Regions from separate parts of the Paenarthrobacter sp. CC6 genome, predicted to be linked through region 2. Evidence: riboswitches for the same ligand, from Rfam matches in the RefSeq annotation. Region 2 holds a riboswitch; each other region holds the start of a gene.

Region 1 (4,376 bases), on a different contig from region 2:
TGCCTCGCCCGGATGGCCCGCTGCGGTGGATACAGCTTGGCGATCCGCCGCTCGCTGGAAATCCCCACGTGCGCCAATCCCAACCGCAGGCTTTCGAAGGACAACGCCAGCTGCATGGGTTGGAAGTTCCCGCCGGACACCATCGTTCCCGACTCCACATCGACCAACGGGTTGTCTCCCCGGCCGTTCAGCTCCACTTCCAGGCCCGAACGCAACTGCGCCACCAAGAACCGGAACGCCCCGTGGGTCTGCGGTGCAGCCCGGAAGGACAACGCGTCCTGTACCGACGCTTCCCTGCGGACATCCTCCAGCCAGCCACCGCTGAGAAGCCGTCGAACAGCGGCGGCCGAGTCCCGCTGGCCGTCAACCGCCTTGGCCGCTTGGATGGCCGGCGAAAAGGGACTGAGGTTTCCGCCGCCGTCGTACCTTGCGATCGCCTCCAGCGACAATGAAAGCGCGACGTCGGCGAGCCGGGCCAGGTGCTGCAGGCGCACCAAGGCGAGGGCTCCCGCGCCCACGGAGTAGGCATTGGCGCTCACCAGGGCCAAGGCCTCTCCGGCAGCAGGTTGCAGGGCTTGCAGGCCGGCGTCCGCGAGGGCTTTGGCGCCGGGCACCAGCATGCCGGAGGCGTCGAACGCTTCCCCCTCGCCCAGGGCTACGGCAGCGACGGCGGCCAGCTGGGTCAGGTCGGAGGAACCCACGGACCCTTCGCGCGGGATGGCGGGGTAGACGCCGCGGTTGAGCAGTTCGGCATAGAACCCGGCGGTCCCGGCACGAACCCCGGAGCCGCCCCGGCTGAACCCGACAAGCCGGGCCAGGATCACTGCGCGCGCTGCGGCACGATCCAGATACGGGCCTACGCCGCTGTTGTGATACCTGATGACCTGCACCTGGTAGGCGAGGAGGGACTTCTCCTCCACAGCAGTGTCCCGGCCTGACCCTAGAAGGGTATTCAGGCCGTAGACCCGTTGACCGGAGGCGGCCGCCTCCTCGACGATCTCCCTTCCCCGTCCGATCAAATTCAACGCATCTTGGTTGAGTTCCACGTGAAACGTCGGATCCGCAGCCGCTTCCGCCACAGCCAACGCGGAAACGGGGCCCGTCCCGATGGTGAAAATGCCCATTAGAAATCCAGCAGGTTTTGGCGGAATCCGCCGTTGCCGTAACTCTTCCTCAACAGGCCGCGGCGGCGGAGTTCCGGGGTCAGCTTGTCCAGCACACCGTGCACTGTCACCGGATCAACGAAGCCGGAGAACAGGAAGCCGTCGCCCCCTACGGCCGCGCCGGTCTCCTCCAGGTAATCCGCAATTTCTCCCACCGTGCCGATGATCGAATCCCCGGCACCACCGCTGCGTGCCTGCAGGATTTCACGCAGAGTGGACCCGGGAGGGGCCGCCTTGGCGAAGTGCTCCAAGGTGCCCTGGTTGCTGTTGGTGCTCAACTCCGGAAGCGGGGCATCGAGGTCGAACTTTTTGAAGTCGATCACGGACAGGTAGGAGATGGAGTTGAGCTGGCTGTCGATGTCACGCTGCGTCAATTCCCGGCGCTGCGCCCGTAGCTCCTCGGCCTCGGCTGTGGAACCCACCACGGTGGGCTTCAGCACGAAAAGCACCTTCACGTCGTCGGGATTCCGGCCGGCTTTCGCCGCCTCGGCCCGGATCGAATCCCGGTAGGCCTTCATACCGTCAACGCCGCGGGCGAGCGCAATTGCCACATCCGCGTGACCGCCGGCAAACGCTTTGCCCCGGGGAGAGGCGCCCGCTTGGACAAGCACGGGTTCCTCGGGCAACGGTGCCGTGTTCAGCGGCCCACGGACCTTGAAGAAGTCCCCGTCGTGGTTGATCGGATGCACTTTGGTATGGTCCGCAAACACCCCGGCTGAAACGTCCTCAAGTACAGCGTCGGCCTCCCAGCTTCGCCAAAGCCGCCTGACGACGTCGACGAATTCCTCCGCTTTTTCGTACCGGAGGTCGTGTTCGATCTGCTGGTCCAAGCCGTAGTTCTGCGCGGCGAGATCGCTGCCCGAGGTGACCACATTCCATCCGAGCTGCCCCTCGGAGAAGTGCTGCAGGGTAGCGAGGAGCCGGGCCGCGGTGAAGGGCGGGTAGAAGGAAGCGCTGACCGTGGGAACGATCCCCAGGTGCTCCGTGGCGGAAAGCAAGTACGGGACCAACGCCAAAGGATCGTGTTTCGGCGCAAAGGAAGCATGGGCCAGCGAAACCTCGGCAGTACCGCCATAGGTGTCCGGGACGGTCAGGGAATCCTCGATGATGAACAGGTCCAGCCCGGACAGCTCGAACGCGCGCACGGCCTCCTGGTACAGGGCGGGCTTCTTCCAGTCGTACCCCAGGCTGTAGCCCGGAGTGCCCCAGCCCTGCACCCCGAAACCGTGCCCCACGAACCAACCAAAATGCAGCATGGGCTTGAGTGTAGAACTGCTCTGTCCGTTCACCGCGACCTGATTTCATACGAAGTTACAGGGGGTCGTACTGCGTCAATTATGCTCCCGGGACGTCTTAATTGGACCCGTACTCCAGTACCGTCCGGTTACGCAACATGACGACGGCCGCCGTGCGGGCCGTCGTCGTGAATGCTACGTTTTTCTTGAGTAATGAGAACCAGCGCAAAGCCCTGACTTGCTGGTCGGCAACCCTCTCTCCGGCGGGGTGCCTCAGGTGACTACTCGGCGTATCGACAACTCGAACTGCAAGCGTGACTGAGGAGCACCAGCAATGCCTGAACCCACTGAAGAAAAACTCTCTTACCGCCTGATAACAGGCCCGGATACCCGCGACTTTTGTGAGCGGATCACCAACGCCCTGGCGGATGGGTACGTACTGCACGGCAGCCCCGCCGCCACGTTCAACGGAACCGACGTGATCGTCGCGCAGGCCGTCGTCCTGCCCGCCGCGATTGCCAGCGCCGATGCCGCAGTCGCCAACGCCGTTGATGAACTGGATACCGACGACGAAGAAGCATTCGAGGGCCACGCATGAGCTACGCAGGTGACCTGACCCCGCAAGACGCGTGGGCCAAGCTTGAACAGGGCGCCATCCTGGTGGACGTCCGCACCGAGGGCGAATGGGCCCACATCGGAATCCCCGACACGAAAGCCACCGAGAACGATCCCCTGTTCATCCAGTGGAACCTCGCCGGCGGCATCCCGAACTCCCGCTTCATCGAGGACCTGCAACAACAGGCGCCCGAGGACGACGGCGTGGAGCTCGTCTTCATCTGCCGCTCCGGCCAGCGCTCCATCGCCGCCGCCATCGCCGCCACGCAGGCAGGCTTCACCGCCTACAACGTCCTTGAAGGCTTTGAGGGCGAACCCGACCGTTACGGCGAACGCACCGTCAATGGTTGGAAGAACCGTGGCCTGCCAACGAATCTGGGGACCGAGTAAGTGACTTTCAATCCTGACGCCGCCGGCTGGAGCCCCGACACCCAGGCCGTTCGCGGTGGACTTGACCGTACCAACTTCCAGGAAACGGCCGAACCCGTCTTCCTGAACTCCGGCTTCGTTTACGAATCCGCCGCCGCGGCAGAACGCGCCTTCACCGGCGAGGACGAACGCTTCGTCTACTCCCGCTACGGCAACCCGTCCGTGGCCACCTTCCAGGAGCGGCTGCGCCTCCTCGAAGGTACCGAGGCTTGCTTCGCGACGGCGTCCGGCATGTCCGCCGTGTTCACCGCACTGGGTGCCCTGCTGGCTGCCGGTGACCGCGTGGTTGCTGCCCGTTCCCTCTTCGGCTCCTGCTTCGTGATCCTCAACGAGATCCTTCCGCGCTGGGGCGTGGAGACGGTGTTTGTGGACGGACCGGACCTTGACCAGTGGCGTGAGGCTCTCTCCGAGCCGACCACCGCCGTCTTCTTCGAGTCACCGTCCAACCCGATGCAGGAAATCGTGGACATCCAGGCTGTCAGCGAACTGGCGCATGCCGCTGGGGCGACTGTCGTCGTCGACAACGTCTTTGCCACTCCCCTGCTGCAGCGCTGTGGCGAGCTGGGCGCCGACGTGATTGTGTACTCAGGCACCAAGCACATCGACGGCCAGGGACGCGTCCTCGGTGGCGCGATCCTGGGCACCAAGGAGTTCATCGATGGACCGGTGAAGCAGCTCATGCGCCACACGGGGCCATCGCTTTCGGCTTTCAACGCCTGGGTGTTGACCAAGGGCCTGGAAACCATCGGGCTCCGAGTCAACCACAGCTCGGCATCGGCCCTGAAGATCGCGGAATGGTTGGAGCAGCAACCCGCCATCAGCTGGGTCAAGTACCCCTTGCTGAAGTCGCACCCGCAGTACGAGCTCGCCGCGAAGCAGATGAAAGCCGGCGGCACAGTGCTCACGTTCGAGCTCTCGCCGTCCGCCGGCCGCT
Region 2 (4,376 bases):
GGACGTGGCCGGCACACTTCGTCGTCGGCATTGGCGCTGAAGCTCGCGGATGCCCCCTCGGGCAGCTGGATCATTGACACCCCCGGTATCCGCTCCTTCGGCTTGGCCCACGTGGATCCGGACCGGATCCTGCATTCCTTCCCGGACCTCGAACCCGGCACCGAAGCATGCGAGCGGGGATGCAAGCACGACGCTACGGCAGTGAACTGCGGGCTGGACGCCTGGGTCAATGAAGGACATGCGGGCCCTTCAGGGGTGGCGCGCCTGGCGTCACTGCGTCGCCTGCTGGGCGCGGACCCGCGCCTGGAGGCCAAAGAAGCGAAAGAGCTCGGCACGGTTACTTGATGACACTGGAAAACTGAAGGTGCAGCGGTAACGTCCCCACCGCCGCCAGCATTTCAGGATAGTTTGGTGCCATGACCCAACCCGCTTCCACCTACAACGACGACCTGCGCCTGGCCCATGTCCTCGCCGATTCCGTCGACGCCCAAACCATGGATCGCTTCAAGGCCCTGGACCTGCAGATCGAAACCAAGCCGGACCTCACCCCTGTCACCGATGCCGACAAGGCTGCGGAGGAGGCTATCCGCGGTCAGTTGTCGCGCTCGCGTCCACGTGATGCAGTCCTGGGTGAAGAGTTCGGCAGCAGTGGCCACGGATCGCGGCGCTGGATCATCGATCCCATCGACGGAACAAAGAACTTTGTCCGCGGCGTTCCAGTATGGGCAACGCTGATCGCGCTCGTCGATGAAGGCGAGCCCGTCGTTGGTGTGGTCAGCGCTCCGGCGTTGGGCAAACGCTGGTGGGCAGCCAAGGACATGGGCGCCTACATGGGTCGGTCCCTCGCTTCAGCAACCCGCCTCAAGGTGTCCAACGTTTCACGCCTGGCCGACGCTTCCATGTCCTACTCCAGCCTGTCCGGCTGGAAGGAGCGGGGCAATCTGGACGAATTCATGGACCTCACGGAGGACGTCTGGCGCACACGTGCCTACGGTGACTTCTGGTCCTACTGCCTCGTGGCCGAGGGCGCGGTGGACATCGCCTGCGAACCGGAGCTGAACCTCTACGACATGGCGGCGCTCGTCCCCATCGTGACGGAGGCAGGCGGGCGCTTCACTTCCCTGGAAGGCGAAGACGGACCGTTCGGCGGCAACGCCCTGGCCACCAACTCCATCCTGCATTCGGAAGTCCTGAAGCGGCTGAACCCCGGACTGGACGACCTCCTGCAGCCCCAAGCCTGAGGCCGGCACTACTCCGGATTGCCGAATTTTCGACGGCGGACGCCCGCTTTTGTGCGCGTCCGCCGTTTTTTGTTCGCGGAAACTGGGATTTGGCATTCCGCGTAACAAAGCGCTTAACAAAACCCCACGGCTTTGGATCGTCCCCCGGACGTGCCTTAGCCTTTTTTACAGGTCACGAGTGCCAGCGCTAAACCCCGGTTTGCTGGCCGGCAACCCTCCATTCGCGGTGGGGTGCCCCGGGTGACGACCCGGCCGGTCCGGAACGGATGCGGCAAGCGCGGATCCCCCTGTGGGGGTCCCTCTTGAGTGAGGTCCCATGAGCACAGTCACGTTCAACGCAAACACCATCCCTTCCTTTGTTGACGAAGCCGCCCTCGAATCGGCAGCTGCGCGTCCCCTCGCCGCCGTCACGGGCGCGGAGCTTCAGGCGCCTCTGATCCAAGGTGGCCACGTCCGCTATGCCAACCTCGACTACGGTGCGTCAGCCCCTGCGCTGACGATTGTTTCCGCCTACCTCAACGAGGTCCTCCCGTACTACGCCAGCGTTCACCGCGGGGCAGGCTTCGCCTCGCAGATCAGCACCTCCGTCTACGAGAATTCCCGGAACATCGTCCGTGACTTCGTTGGCGGACGTGCCGACGATTCGGTGATCTTTACCCGGAACACCACGGACTCCTTGAACCTGCTGGCCGGCTGCCTCCCGCAGGTCGACGGCGGGTTTGCCGGCGAGGTCCTGTACTTGGACATTGAGCACCACGCAAACCTGCTCCCGTGGCAGGGCGTGCCGCACCGCAGCGTGGTTGCGGCGCCGACCCTGGCCGGAACGCTGGACAAGATCGAAGCCGAATTGGCCCTGGGCGGCGTCAGCCTGCTCGCCGTCACGGGCGCCTCGAACGTCACCGGAGAGATCCTGCCGATCGCCCGGCTTGCCGCGCTGGCCCACGAGTACGGCGCGAGGATCGTGGTGGATGCAGCCCAGCTCGCTCCGCACCGCCGCGTCAACATCGCAGAGGCTGACGTCGACTACATCGTCTTCTCAGGACACAAGCTCTATGCGCCGTTCGGCGCAGGAGTGGTAGTGGGCCGCCCGGACTGGCTCGACGCCGGGATCCCGCACCTGGCAGGTGGCGGCGCTGTCCGCGAAGCGCGCTTGGACTCGGTCAGCTGGGCCACGGGTCCGGCGCGGCACGAGGGCGGTTCCCCCAACGTCCTGGGCGCCGCGACGCTCGCCCGCGCCACGCAGGTGCTCGCCGGCCTCGACCAGGACGCCTGGCACGCACACGAAGCGGGCATCCGCAGCTACCTGGTTGAGGGCCTGGAAGCCATCGACGGCGTAACAGTCCACCGGATCTTCAGCGATTCCGAGGACACCATAGGCGTGGTCAACTTCTCCGTAGAAGGATTCGACGCCGGACTGGTCGCCGCATATCTGGCGGCCGAACACGGAGTGGGCCTCCGCGACGGACGTTTCTGCGCGCATCCGTTGCTCAAGCGGCTGGGACTGCCTTCGGGTTCCCTGCGCGCAAGCTTCGGCGTCGGCTCCCGGTTGGAGGACGCCACCAGGCTGCTGGCAGGCATCGAGGAACTCAAGCGCAACGGCCTGGGCTGGGACTATGTGGTGGACGAGGGCCGTTGGGTACCGGCCAACGACCACCGCAGCTACCCCGAGTGGGCGCCCAACACCCCGGGCACAGCCGGTGCCGCTCCCTGCACGGTCGACTAGAGGGTAAATTCGTAGGGTACCTCTAACGGCCCTGTGAAGGAGTTTGCGTGTCCCTGCGCTCAGCGAACGGCGCTCCAGTCACTCCCGGCCCCGCCGGTCCCCGCGGACCCAAACTCCATGCCTCCCGGCGCCATGAACTTGGCCAAAGCTTCCAGGATGGCGGAGAGCACTACGATCGCGTGCGGCCGGGCTATCCTGTGGACTCCGTTGATTGGCTCCTACCTGAAGGGGCATCGACAGCTGCGGACCTCGGCGCAGGAACGGGCAAGTTCACGGCACTCCTGGCCGGACGCGGACTTGAGGTGGCCGCCGTCGACCCTTCCACCGATATGTTGGCGCAACTGCGAAAGGCCTACCCCGATGTTCACGCGACGGAGGGGACGGCCGAGGCAACCGGACTGGCGGACTCAGCATTCGACGTCGTCAGCGTTGCCCAGGCCTGGCACTGGTGCGAGCCCCTTGCCGCGAGCACGGAGATCGCCCGTATCCTGCGCCCCGCAGGGGTTCTGGGGCTGATCTGGAACCAGTTGGACACCTCAATTCCCTGGGTCCACAGGCTCTCGCGCATCATGCATGCAGGCGACGTCCACAAGCCGGGATTCCGGCCGGTAATCGGCCCGGAGTTTCACGGACTGGAACGCCACCTCACCAGGTGGGAGGACCCGCTCTCGCCCGAGGACATCATGGAGTTGACCAAGTCGCGCAGTTACTACCTGCGCGCCAACGAAGCGACGCGGGCCAAAGTCATGGGCAACCTCCAGTGGTACCTCTACGAACACCTTGGCCACGCGCCGGGAGACACGGTGCCGCTGCCCTACCTGACGCAGACCTGGCGTGCATACAAAGTCCACGATGCCACACCACGGTAGGCTAGGGGGGTGAAGACCAGTACGCCCTCCTCCTCGATCGAGGACTACGTCAAGGTCATCTACTCCTATACGGAGTGGCAGGACAAGCCGATCACGTCCTCACAGCTTGCCCTGCGGCTCGGGGTCGCCAATTCCTCGGTGTCGGAAATGGTGCGAAAGCTCAAGGACCAAGGCCTCGTTGACCATCAGCCCTACAGCGCCATCCGTTTGACCTCCGAAGGCATGCGCCTCGCTCTTTCGATGGTTCGCAGGCACCGCCTCATTGAGACGTACCTGGTGGAGGAACTCGGCTATAGCTGGGACGAGGTCCACGACGAGGCCGAGATGCTGGAGCATGCGGTGTCCGACACCTTCATCGAACGCATGTCAGCCAAGCTCGGCCACCCCGTGCGGGACCCCCATGGCGATCCGATCCCGTCAGCGGACGGTGCCGTTGACTTGCCGCATGCGTACCGCATGATCGAACTCGACCAGGGCCACTCGGGCCGCATAACCCGCATCAGCGACGAAAACCCCGAACTCCTCCGGTACCTTGCCGCGGAG
Region 3 (4,376 bases), on a different contig from region 2:
GGTTGGGTTGGTAGGGCTCGCGCCGGTCCGCGGGTTGTTCGTCGGTTGTTCCGTCGTTGACGAACCGGATGCCTGAGGCTGCAGAGATATTGGCAATGGCCGTCGCCAGGAGGGGGTCGGTTCCTTCGGGAGCGGAGGCGTTGTTCACCACGTAGTGCAGCGGCCGGCAAGGGGAATAGCCCACCGGGGTGCCGTCGTCGTTCATGGCCAGGAACTTGTACGAATCATTGGTGGTGCCCGGTGCCGTCGGCGAGGCCAGCGGGGCGTCAGCTTCCTCAAGTCCCGGCGGTGGTGCGTCCGGAATGCGGGCCGAGGTGGGCTGTATCTTCCCGGTTTGCGGGCCGCCCGGGACGCTGACGCCCGGGAACAGTGCCGTGATGCGGGGGTCGCCATTCAGGAACCAGGACACCAGCACAGCGACCGTCGCCGCAATGAATGCCATCAGCAGGCCGAGCAGAACGCGCTGGGTTGTTCCCGATCGCCGGTGCTTCGGCGCGTGCGTAGCTTCCCGCTCCCAGTCCACGGTTCTCCATTCCTCAGGCCCTTGGTCACGCGGGGCAGCGCGGAGGACGAACCAACATTACGGTCTGCCGGGGGAGCAGTCCAAACTCAGACGATCGCCGCGCCGAACAGCAAACCGAGACCGTAGGTGGCAGCAGCTGCTCCGAGCCCGATGGCCAGTTGCCGCAGGCCGCGGCTGAGCGGCGACGTACCGGACAGCAAACCCACGACGGCGCCTGTCGCCAGCAGCGCGATGCCCACCAGGACTCCGGCCACCAGGAGCGCGGCCATACCCGTCATCCCGAAAAGGAAGGGCAGGATCGGAACGATGGCTCCCGAGGCGAAGAAGCAGAAACTGGACAGCGCCGCGCCCCACGCCGAACCCACCGATTCATGCTCATCGGCCACCGGCTTCTCGGGCTGCAGGGAGAGGCTGGGATCGCAGTCGCAGCTGAACAATCCCATGCGCTCGGCTGCCCGGTGCTCGGCGGCTTCGCGGGTCATGCCGCGTGCCAGGTACACGAGGACCAGCTCGTTGTGGTCGATGTCCAGCGACGGGGCTGCGGTGAGGGTGGCCTGGGTGGGGAGGGTGGCATTGAGCAGTTCGCGTTGCGAGCGGACGGAGACGTATTCGCCGGCACCCATGGACAGTGCGCCGGCCAGGAGCCCTGCAACGCCGCTCATGAGGACGACGGAACTCGGTACACCCGTCGCGGCCATGCCCATGACCAGCGACAGGTTGCTCACCAAACCGTCGTTGGCGCCGAAAACTGCAGCACGGAAGGTACCCGAGAGCCGGTTGCGTCCACGGGTCGCCAGGCCCCGGACTACTTCCTCGTGGATTTGTTCATCGGCCACCATCGCGGGGGTGGCGGCCGGCTCGGTTCCGTAGGGGGAGCGGCCCTCTGCACGTTGCGCCAGGGCCAGGACGAAGACCGAACCGAAGTTGCGGGCCAGGAACCCCAAGAACTGGCTGCGGGCGGAAGCTGCCTTGGGCATGCCTGCGTGCTCACCCAGGAGTTTGAGCCAGTGCGCTTCATGCCGCCCTTCGGCTTCGGCCAGAGCCAGCAGGATCTGCCGTTCCTCGCCGTCGCGGCGCTGGGCGAGTTCGCGGTAGACCGCAGCCTCGGCGCGTTCATCGGCAAGGTACTGCCGCCACCGCCTGATGTCCGACGCAGTGGGTGCTGCCGGGTCTGCGGTGTGGTGGAGGGCTGCGGGTTCGATTGCGGGGTCCGGAGCGGGGCTCGACGAACTGTGGGATTCCTGGTGCATCTGCACTTTATCTCCTGTGCTGGGTGGGGTAGTTGCGGCCCCATTGCACGCCCCACACTACCGCTTATTTGCAGGGTTTTTTGGCTGGTATTCCTTAGCTGGAATGTTCGGTGCACCGTAATTTCCGGCTCTGCTTGACCCTCGCTTTGGCCGGTGCTCAGATGGAAGGACAGGGGCGGGGAGCCTCCCCGCACTCGGTTAGCGGGCTCTTACAGGCCCACGGGACGGAGGTTGCACCATGGACACCACCGAATCACACGCCAAGTACCCGGAACGCACCACCATCGAGTCGGACCCGGCCTACGACTACGCCGAAGACCAGGAAGTGGACGAGCCCTGGGTTGAGGAAGTGGACGCCCCCGAGGACGATGAACGGGTGGTGCCGATCGATGAGACCGAGGAATTCCGTGGGGAGGAAGAGGAAATCTAGTCCTCGTCCCGGCTGCCGAGGGCGAACAGGCGCGGCTGGCCATCCCGTTTTCCTGTCGCGGCCACAGTAACCGTCAGGGTCCGGGACGCCCCGCACCACGTTGAGGGCCGGACGGCCTGGGCCAGCGCTTTGGCGATCTGCTGCGGATGGGGATGCCGGAAGAACAGGGTTTCCTTCCTGGCCACTATGGTGACCGTGCCCAGGTAAAGGTCGACGGCGGGGATCACCGTGACGGTCCGGGCTTCGGTTTGGCCGGAGGTGCTGTGGGCGTGGCTGGTATCGCTCTGATACGGCAAGGTGCTGCTCCTGTGGAGAGTGCTCTTGCCCGCTCGGTTGTCTCAGGTCCGGGACGGGCCGCTTCCTCATCCGAACCACCCGTGAACATGGGGTTGGTGCATGGCCAGTCGGAGCTTGGCGCCACATCTCTTGAAGCTGGGACAACAGTACCGCACCTGAGGTTGTGAAGGCCTTATTGCCGGGGACAAAACGACGGCGGTGCTGCCCCCGTGAAGGGGGCGGCACCGCCGTCGGGTATTGCCTGGTTACTTGCTGCTGCCCACCGGGTGGACTTCCGGCGGCAGTTCCTCGGAGATGGCGCCGGCTACGCGCTTGTCCCAGGCCTCGCGGACGGCTGCGTCCGTGGGCGGAGTCAGCAGGGAGACCACGACGTAAACCACCAGAGAAGCACCGAGGCCCCAGTAGATGGGCTCGTTGGCGTAGACGCCGTCTTCGCTCGGGATGACACCAACCGCGTACATGATGAGCAGGGCCAGTGTCAGAACTGAGCCGACTGCCATGGACCATGCAGCCGCGATGCCCGTTCCGCGCTTCCAGACCAGGCCGCCGAGAATGGCGACCAGGAGTCCGCCTACCAGGATGTCGTAGGCGATGGTCAGGGCAACAACGACGTCCTGCGCTGCCATGGAAATCAGGACGGCAACGATGCCCAGGCCCAGGACCCAGTAGCGGTTAGCCTTGACGTCGTGCTCGGGGTTTTCCGTGTCGTCGGTGTTGATCGTCTTGCCGAACCAGCTGGCCACGAACGGGACAACGTCTGCGCGGGCCACCGTGGCGGCGGCGATCAGGGCGCCCGAAGCGGTTGACATCATCGCAGCCACAGCCGCGGCCATCACCAGTCCGCCGATGCCGACGGGCAGGATGTGGGTTGCCACCTCTGCGTAGACAACGTCCTTGCCGAGGTTGGCGACATCGATGTCCGGGAGGGCGACGCGGGCAGCCAGGCCGATCAGTGCGCCGGCGATGCCGTAGAGGATGCAGTAAACACCGGCGGTAGCTCCGCCCCAGCGTGCAACGGTGGCGGTCTTGGCGGTGAAGACGCGCTGCCAGATGTCCTGGCCGATCAGGAGGCCGAGGGTGTAGACCACGAAGTAAGTGATGATTGTCTGGACGCCGATGCCGTCGATCTGGAAGAAGCTGGCGTCCAGGCGCTCACGGATGCCGTCCATTCCGCCGGCTGCGTTCAGGACGAACGGCAGCATCAGGAAGAAAATGCCTACGGTCTTGATGAGGAACTGCACCTGGTCTGCCAAGGTGATGGACCACATGCCGCCGATGGTGGAGTAGACCAGCACGATGGCGCCGCCGACGGCGATTGCCAACCAGCGTTCCCAGTCGAAGAGCACCACGAAGATGGTGGCGTAGGCGCCGGTGGACGTGGCGCAGAGCATGAGGGTGTAGGCCAACATCACGATTCCGGATGTCTGGGTGGCTTTGCTGCCGTATCGCAGGCTCAGCATTTGGGAGACCGTGTAGATCTTCAACCGCTGGATGGTGCCGGCGAACAGGAGGCTAAGGAGCAGCACGCCGGAGCCGATGGCCACCACGAGCCACATGCCGGAGATGCCGAACTTGTAGCCGAGGCCCACGCCGCCCACGGTGGATGCGCCACCGAGGACCACGGCGGCCATGGTGCCTGTGTAGAGGAAGGGTCCCAGGCGGCGGCCGGCCACCAGGAAGTCGCTGTTGTTCTTTGTGCGGGACTTGCCCCACCAGCCGAAGGCCAGCATGGCGAGCAGGTACACCACCACGATTGCGATATTAATAGCCGAAGATTCCATGAACGGTCCTTGGAGCTGATGCACGGAGGTTGGGGTTTTCGACGATACTCCTGCGATGCGTCGAAGTCTCTGTGCGGATGATTGGAGATTTGGGT
Region 4 (4,376 bases), on a different contig from region 2:
CCTGGTCTTTGGGTGGATCTACACCAAGACCAAGAGGGTGATGCCCTTGGTGGTTGCCCATGCCCTGCTGGACATTGTGGCATTCGTTGGATTCAGCCTGTTCGGCAAAGCGGTGGGCCTGGGCTGAGCAGCCGTGAAAGCCGTTGCAGCCGTTAAAAGTATCCGGCCGCCATCGGTGGGTGACGTCATTGGCACCCGCTGATGGCGGCCGAAGCATTGTTTGGACAGCGGTGTCCAGGGCCGGGACCAGCCCGGATCAGGGGAACGGTCAGATGGTGACGGCTCCGGAGGCGGTTTCGAAAGTGACGGCCATGATGCCCGGCGTGCCGCGTGGTGCTATCCACTGGACCGCGACGTCCTCGAGAGGCTTCTCCACTGGCTCGCCCAGCCATTCGGTCACGCGTTCCGCGGAACCTGCGATCGTGAGGCTGGACATCTTCACATCGCTCTCGTACACCTTGGACGGGTGAAGTGAGGGGTCGCCCTCCCACTTGAGCAGGTACGGCACCTGGGGATCGGCGATCAAGCCGAGGATGCCGATCTGCTGCCACACCAGTTCGCGGCCGTCAGGGAACTTGCGGTTGCCCGGGACTGCTGCGCGGCCGAGGCGTTCCTCAAACGGGGCGAGGTCGTCAACTGCCACGCACCAGCCCATCCAACCGCCGCCGGCGGCTGAGCGTGCACGGACAGCTTGGCCGAAGGGTGCTTTGTCGGAAGCAGGGTGGTCCAGGACCTCCACGACTTCCAGGTACTTGTTATCCGCAAGGGGAATGATCATGTTCCGGGTGCCGAAGCGCGGGTGCACTCCGCCCCGGACTGCGTCCACTCCCAGAGCCGCGGAAATTCGTTCGGTAGTGGCCAAGAGGCCATCTCGTTCACAGGCGTAAGAGACGTGATCCATGCGCATGGCTTCATCTTGGCACTTTGTGATCGGTGTCTCAGCTAAGCCAACCCTAACTAAGGTGGGATCTCGCGACGGGCGTCATGGAAGGTCGCAAAAGAGCCCATATATTCTGCTGGCGTCACAAAGCTGTCCAAGGACCCGGACACTTCCTAGACTGGCCGCAGCTTCCTTCCCACAGCTATTCCGCCGACCACACGCGCCACGAACAGGAGAACTCCATGTCCCAAGGATGGTCTTTCGAAACCCGCCAGATCCACGCAGGCCAAGAGCCGGATGCCGCCACGGGCGCGCGTTCGTTGCCGATCTACCAGACAACGTCGTTCGTTTTCCCGAGTGCTGAAAGCGCGGCCAACCGCTTTGCCCTGGCCGAACTGGCTCCGATCTACACCCGGATCGGCAACCCCACGCAGGACGCCGTGGAACAGCGCGTCGCGAGCCTCGAAGGCGGTCTGGGTGCACTGCTGCTCAGTTCGGGCCAGGCAGCCGAGACCTTTGCCATCCTGAACATCGCCGAGGCCGGCGACCACGTCGTCGCGAGCCCCAGCCTCTACGGCGGCACGTACAACCTGCTGGCCCACACGCTGAAGAAGTTCGGCATCTCCGTGACTTTCGTCGAGGACCCGGACAACCTCGAGCAGTGGCGTGCGGCCGTCCAGGCGAACACCAAGCTGTTCTTTGGTGAAGTCGTCTCGAACCCACGCCAGGACGTGCTGGATATCGAAGGCGTCGCCGGTATCGCGCACGAGGCAGGCGTGCCTCTCATCGTCGACAACACCCTCTCCACGCCGTTCCTCATCCGGCCCATCGAGTGGGGCGCGGACATTGTGGTCCACTCCGCAACCAAGTACCTCGGCGGACACGGTTCGGCGATCGCAGGCGTGATCGTGGACTCGGGCAACTTCGACTTCGGCAAAGACCCGGAGCGGTTCCCCGGCTTCAACACCCCGGACCCCAGTTACAACGGCTTGGTTTACGCCCGCGACCTGGGCAAGGACGGAGCGCTCGGAGCCAACCTTTCCTACATCCTGAAGGCCCGTGTCCAGCTCCTTCGCGACCTCGGCTCGGCCGTGTCGCCGTTCAACGCGTTCCTCATCGCGCAGGGCCTGGAAACCTTGAGCCTGCGGGTGGAGCGCCACGTCGCCAACGCCACCAAGGTGGCCGAGTGGCTGGAAGCGCATGACGACGTCGAATCGGTCGCCTATGCGGGCCTGCCGTCCAGCCCCTGGTACGAGCGGGGCCGCAAGTACGGACCCCAGGGCACGGGCGCCATCGTGGCCTTCAACATCAAGGGTGGCGTAGAAGCCGGCAAGCGCTTCGTGGACGGTCTGGAGCTGCACTCCCACGTTGCCAACATTGGTGACGTCCGCTCCCTGGTCATCCACCCGGCGTCGACCACGCACAGCCAGCTGACGGTCGAGCAGCAGGTAGCCGCCGGCGTCAACCCGGGCCTGGTCCGCTTGTCCGTGGGCATTGAGCACATCGATGACATCATTGCCGACCTCGAAGCCGGCTTCCGCGCGGCCAAGGGCGCCTGAACGGGCAGTCCACGCCTGCAGCTGACGCACCTGGCTGACGGACCCGGGGTGCCGTCCACATCGACGATTATTCGCCGGACGGCACCCCGGAGTGCTCTTTCGTGAATGAAGCTGCCCTTGAACGTCACACTGGTGTCACATTCTTCGCCATAACGGTGGTGTCTTTCCTAGACTCTACGTATTAGGTCATGAGTGCCAGCAGATAGCCCCGGCTTGCTGGCCGGCAACCCTCCTTCCGCGGTGGGGTGCCCCGGGTGAAGACCTGGCCTGTTCGCACGCAAGGCGACGGGCAAGCGCGAAGTTAGGTGTCAAAGGAATGACCATCACTGCTACAGCACTTCCCAAATCCGGAGAAGAAGACGGAACCGTCAAGTACGCGGGCATAGGGCCGCTGGCGCTCGAAGCCGGCGGTCACCTCCCCAACGTCGTGTTGGCGTACGAAACCTGGGGACGACTCAACGCCGACGCGTCCAATGCCGTGCTCATCCAGCATGCGCTGACGGGCAGCACCCACGTTGCCCGCGGAGCCACGGACGAGGAAGGGTGGTGGGAGCAGTTGGTGGGTCCGGGCGCCACCATCGACACCAACAGGTTCTTCGTTGTCTCCATCAATATCGTGGGTGGCTGCTATGGCAGCACCGGCCCGTCCTCCGATGCGCCGGACGGCAAGCCGTGGGGTTCGCGGTTCCCCCTGGTTACTCTTCGCGACAGCACGGTTGCTGAGGCCCGTTTGGCGGATCTCTTGGGGATTGAATCCTGGCACGCGGTCCTGGGCGGCTCGATGGGTGGGGCCAGGGCCCTCGAATGGGCTGTCACGTTTCCGGAGAGGGTCAACCGCTGCGCCGTCATTTCGGTGGGAGCCTACAGCACCGCCGAGCAGATTGCCTTTGCGCAGGCCCAAACCCTGGCCATCCGGCAGGACCCGCACTTCAACAATGGGGACTACTACGGCGGTCCGGCCCCGGAACACGGACTTGCCCTGGCCCGCCGGATTGCGCACATCACGTACCGTTCCGCCCTGGAACTGGATCTCCGCTTCGGCAGGGAAGCCCAACATCAGGAAACGCCGCTCTCCGCAGCAGTCCTGGGGGAGCGTGGTCGCTACCAGGTGGAAAGCTACTTGGACCACCAGGGGACAAAGCTTGTGCGGCGGTTCGATGCCAACAGCTATATCGCCATCACCGAAGCGTTGATGTCTCACGACATCAGGCGGGGACGGGGCACACTGCAGGAAGCACTTTCTCGTGCCACCGCCGAGTTCTTTGTTGCTGCTGTGGACACGGACCGGCTGTACTTCCCGGCCCAGTCCAAGGAACTGGCGGCAGCACTGCCGGGGAATGTTCCGGTCCACACCATCCAGGCGCCGATCGGCCACGATGGCTTCCTCACGGAAATCGGCCAATTGTCGGAGCAGCTTCGCGGGGCGTTCTTCGCCTGAGACCAGGCAACCTGTTCGAAGAGGTGCCTGTTTGTGGACGTGCCTAGCCGTTCATTATCTCGCCGCGCTGTTTCATGTAGTCCTCCATGGCGATCTGGCCATTGGTGAACTTCGCATCCAGTTCAGCCAGCTTGCGGGCGCGGTAGCCCTGGGGCTCGGAACCGGCAGTGGGAAACGGCGCGGGAGCGGGCTGTCCGGCCCGGTAGGAATCGCTTGGGTAGGAACCGCTTGGGTAGGAGGCGTTCGACGGCGGCGCGACCTGAGGTGCCTCGTCTGCAGGCCGGATGACTGCCGGCCCTGGCGGGTAGCCCGGGTAGTTCTGTTGCGGGTAGTCCTGCGGCGGGTAATTTTGTGGTGGGAAACCCTGTTGCGGATAATCCTGACCACGAAAATTCCCGTTCTGCAGGCGGCGGGCCTTGGACCGGTTGTACATGCGGATTCCCATGGGAATCAGCCACGAGCAGACGATGATCCAGAAGATCAGATTGTTCACAGTGCA

The links. Region 2 has a riboswitch for S-adenosylmethionine ahead of PV760_RS09490 (aminotransferase class V-fold PLP-dependent enzyme). Riboswitches for the same ligand answer to the same signal wherever they lie in the genome.
Region 1: another riboswitch for S-adenosylmethionine. It lies ahead of PV760_RS08265 (DUF1737 domain-containing protein); the one in region 2 lies ahead of PV760_RS09490 (aminotransferase class V-fold PLP-dependent enzyme).
Region 3: another riboswitch for S-adenosylmethionine. It lies ahead of PV760_RS04785 (hypothetical protein); the one in region 2 lies ahead of PV760_RS09490 (aminotransferase class V-fold PLP-dependent enzyme).
Region 4: another riboswitch for S-adenosylmethionine. It lies ahead of metX (homoserine O-acetyltransferase MetX); the one in region 2 lies ahead of PV760_RS09490 (aminotransferase class V-fold PLP-dependent enzyme).

The regions. Positions count from the first base shown of each region.
Region 1 is NZ_JARDAN010000007.1:293,886-298,261, forward strand. It holds gene PV760_RS08255 (aromatic amino acid ammonia-lyase) at 1-1,124, opposite strand, end outside; gene PV760_RS08260 (NtaA/DmoA family FMN-dependent monooxygenase) at 1,124-2,452, opposite strand; SAM riboswitch class IV at 2,608-2,719, shown strand; gene PV760_RS08265 (DUF1737 domain-containing protein) at 2,733-2,996, shown strand; gene PV760_RS08270 (rhodanese-like domain-containing protein) at 2,993-3,403, shown strand; gene PV760_RS08275 (O-succinylhomoserine sulfhydrylase) at 3,404-4,376, shown strand, end outside.
Region 2 is NZ_JARDAN010000008.1:162,913-167,288, forward strand. It holds gene rsgA (ribosome small subunit-dependent GTPase A) at 1-345, shown strand, start outside; gene hisN (histidinol-phosphatase) at 417-1,241, shown strand; SAM riboswitch class IV at 1,412-1,525, shown strand; gene PV760_RS09490 (aminotransferase class V-fold PLP-dependent enzyme) at 1,558-2,964, shown strand; gene PV760_RS09495 (class I SAM-dependent methyltransferase) at 3,012-3,833, shown strand; gene PV760_RS09500 (metal-dependent transcriptional regulator) at 3,843-4,376, shown strand, end outside.
Region 3 is NZ_JARDAN010000005.1:507,103-511,478, reverse strand. It holds gene PV760_RS04800 (matrixin family metalloprotease) at 1-523, opposite strand, end outside; gene PV760_RS04795 (VIT1/CCC1 transporter family protein) at 610-1,773, opposite strand; gene PV760_RS04790 (hypothetical protein) at 2,012-2,203, shown strand; gene PV760_RS04785 (hypothetical protein) at 2,200-2,499, opposite strand; SAM riboswitch class IV at 2,516-2,635, opposite strand; gene PV760_RS04780 (sodium:solute symporter family protein) at 2,746-4,281, opposite strand.
Region 4 is NZ_JARDAN010000005.1:50,919-55,294, reverse strand. It holds gene PV760_RS02880 (CPBP family intramembrane glutamic endopeptidase) at 1-127, shown strand, start outside; gene PV760_RS02875 (VOC family protein) at 269-907, opposite strand; partial or broken gene PV760_RS02870 (bifunctional o-acetylhomoserine/o-acetylserine sulfhydrylase) at 1,102-2,439, shown strand; SAM riboswitch class IV at 2,624-2,741, shown strand; gene metX (homoserine O-acetyltransferase MetX) at 2,756-3,877, shown strand; gene PV760_RS02860 (hypothetical protein) at 3,921-4,370, opposite strand.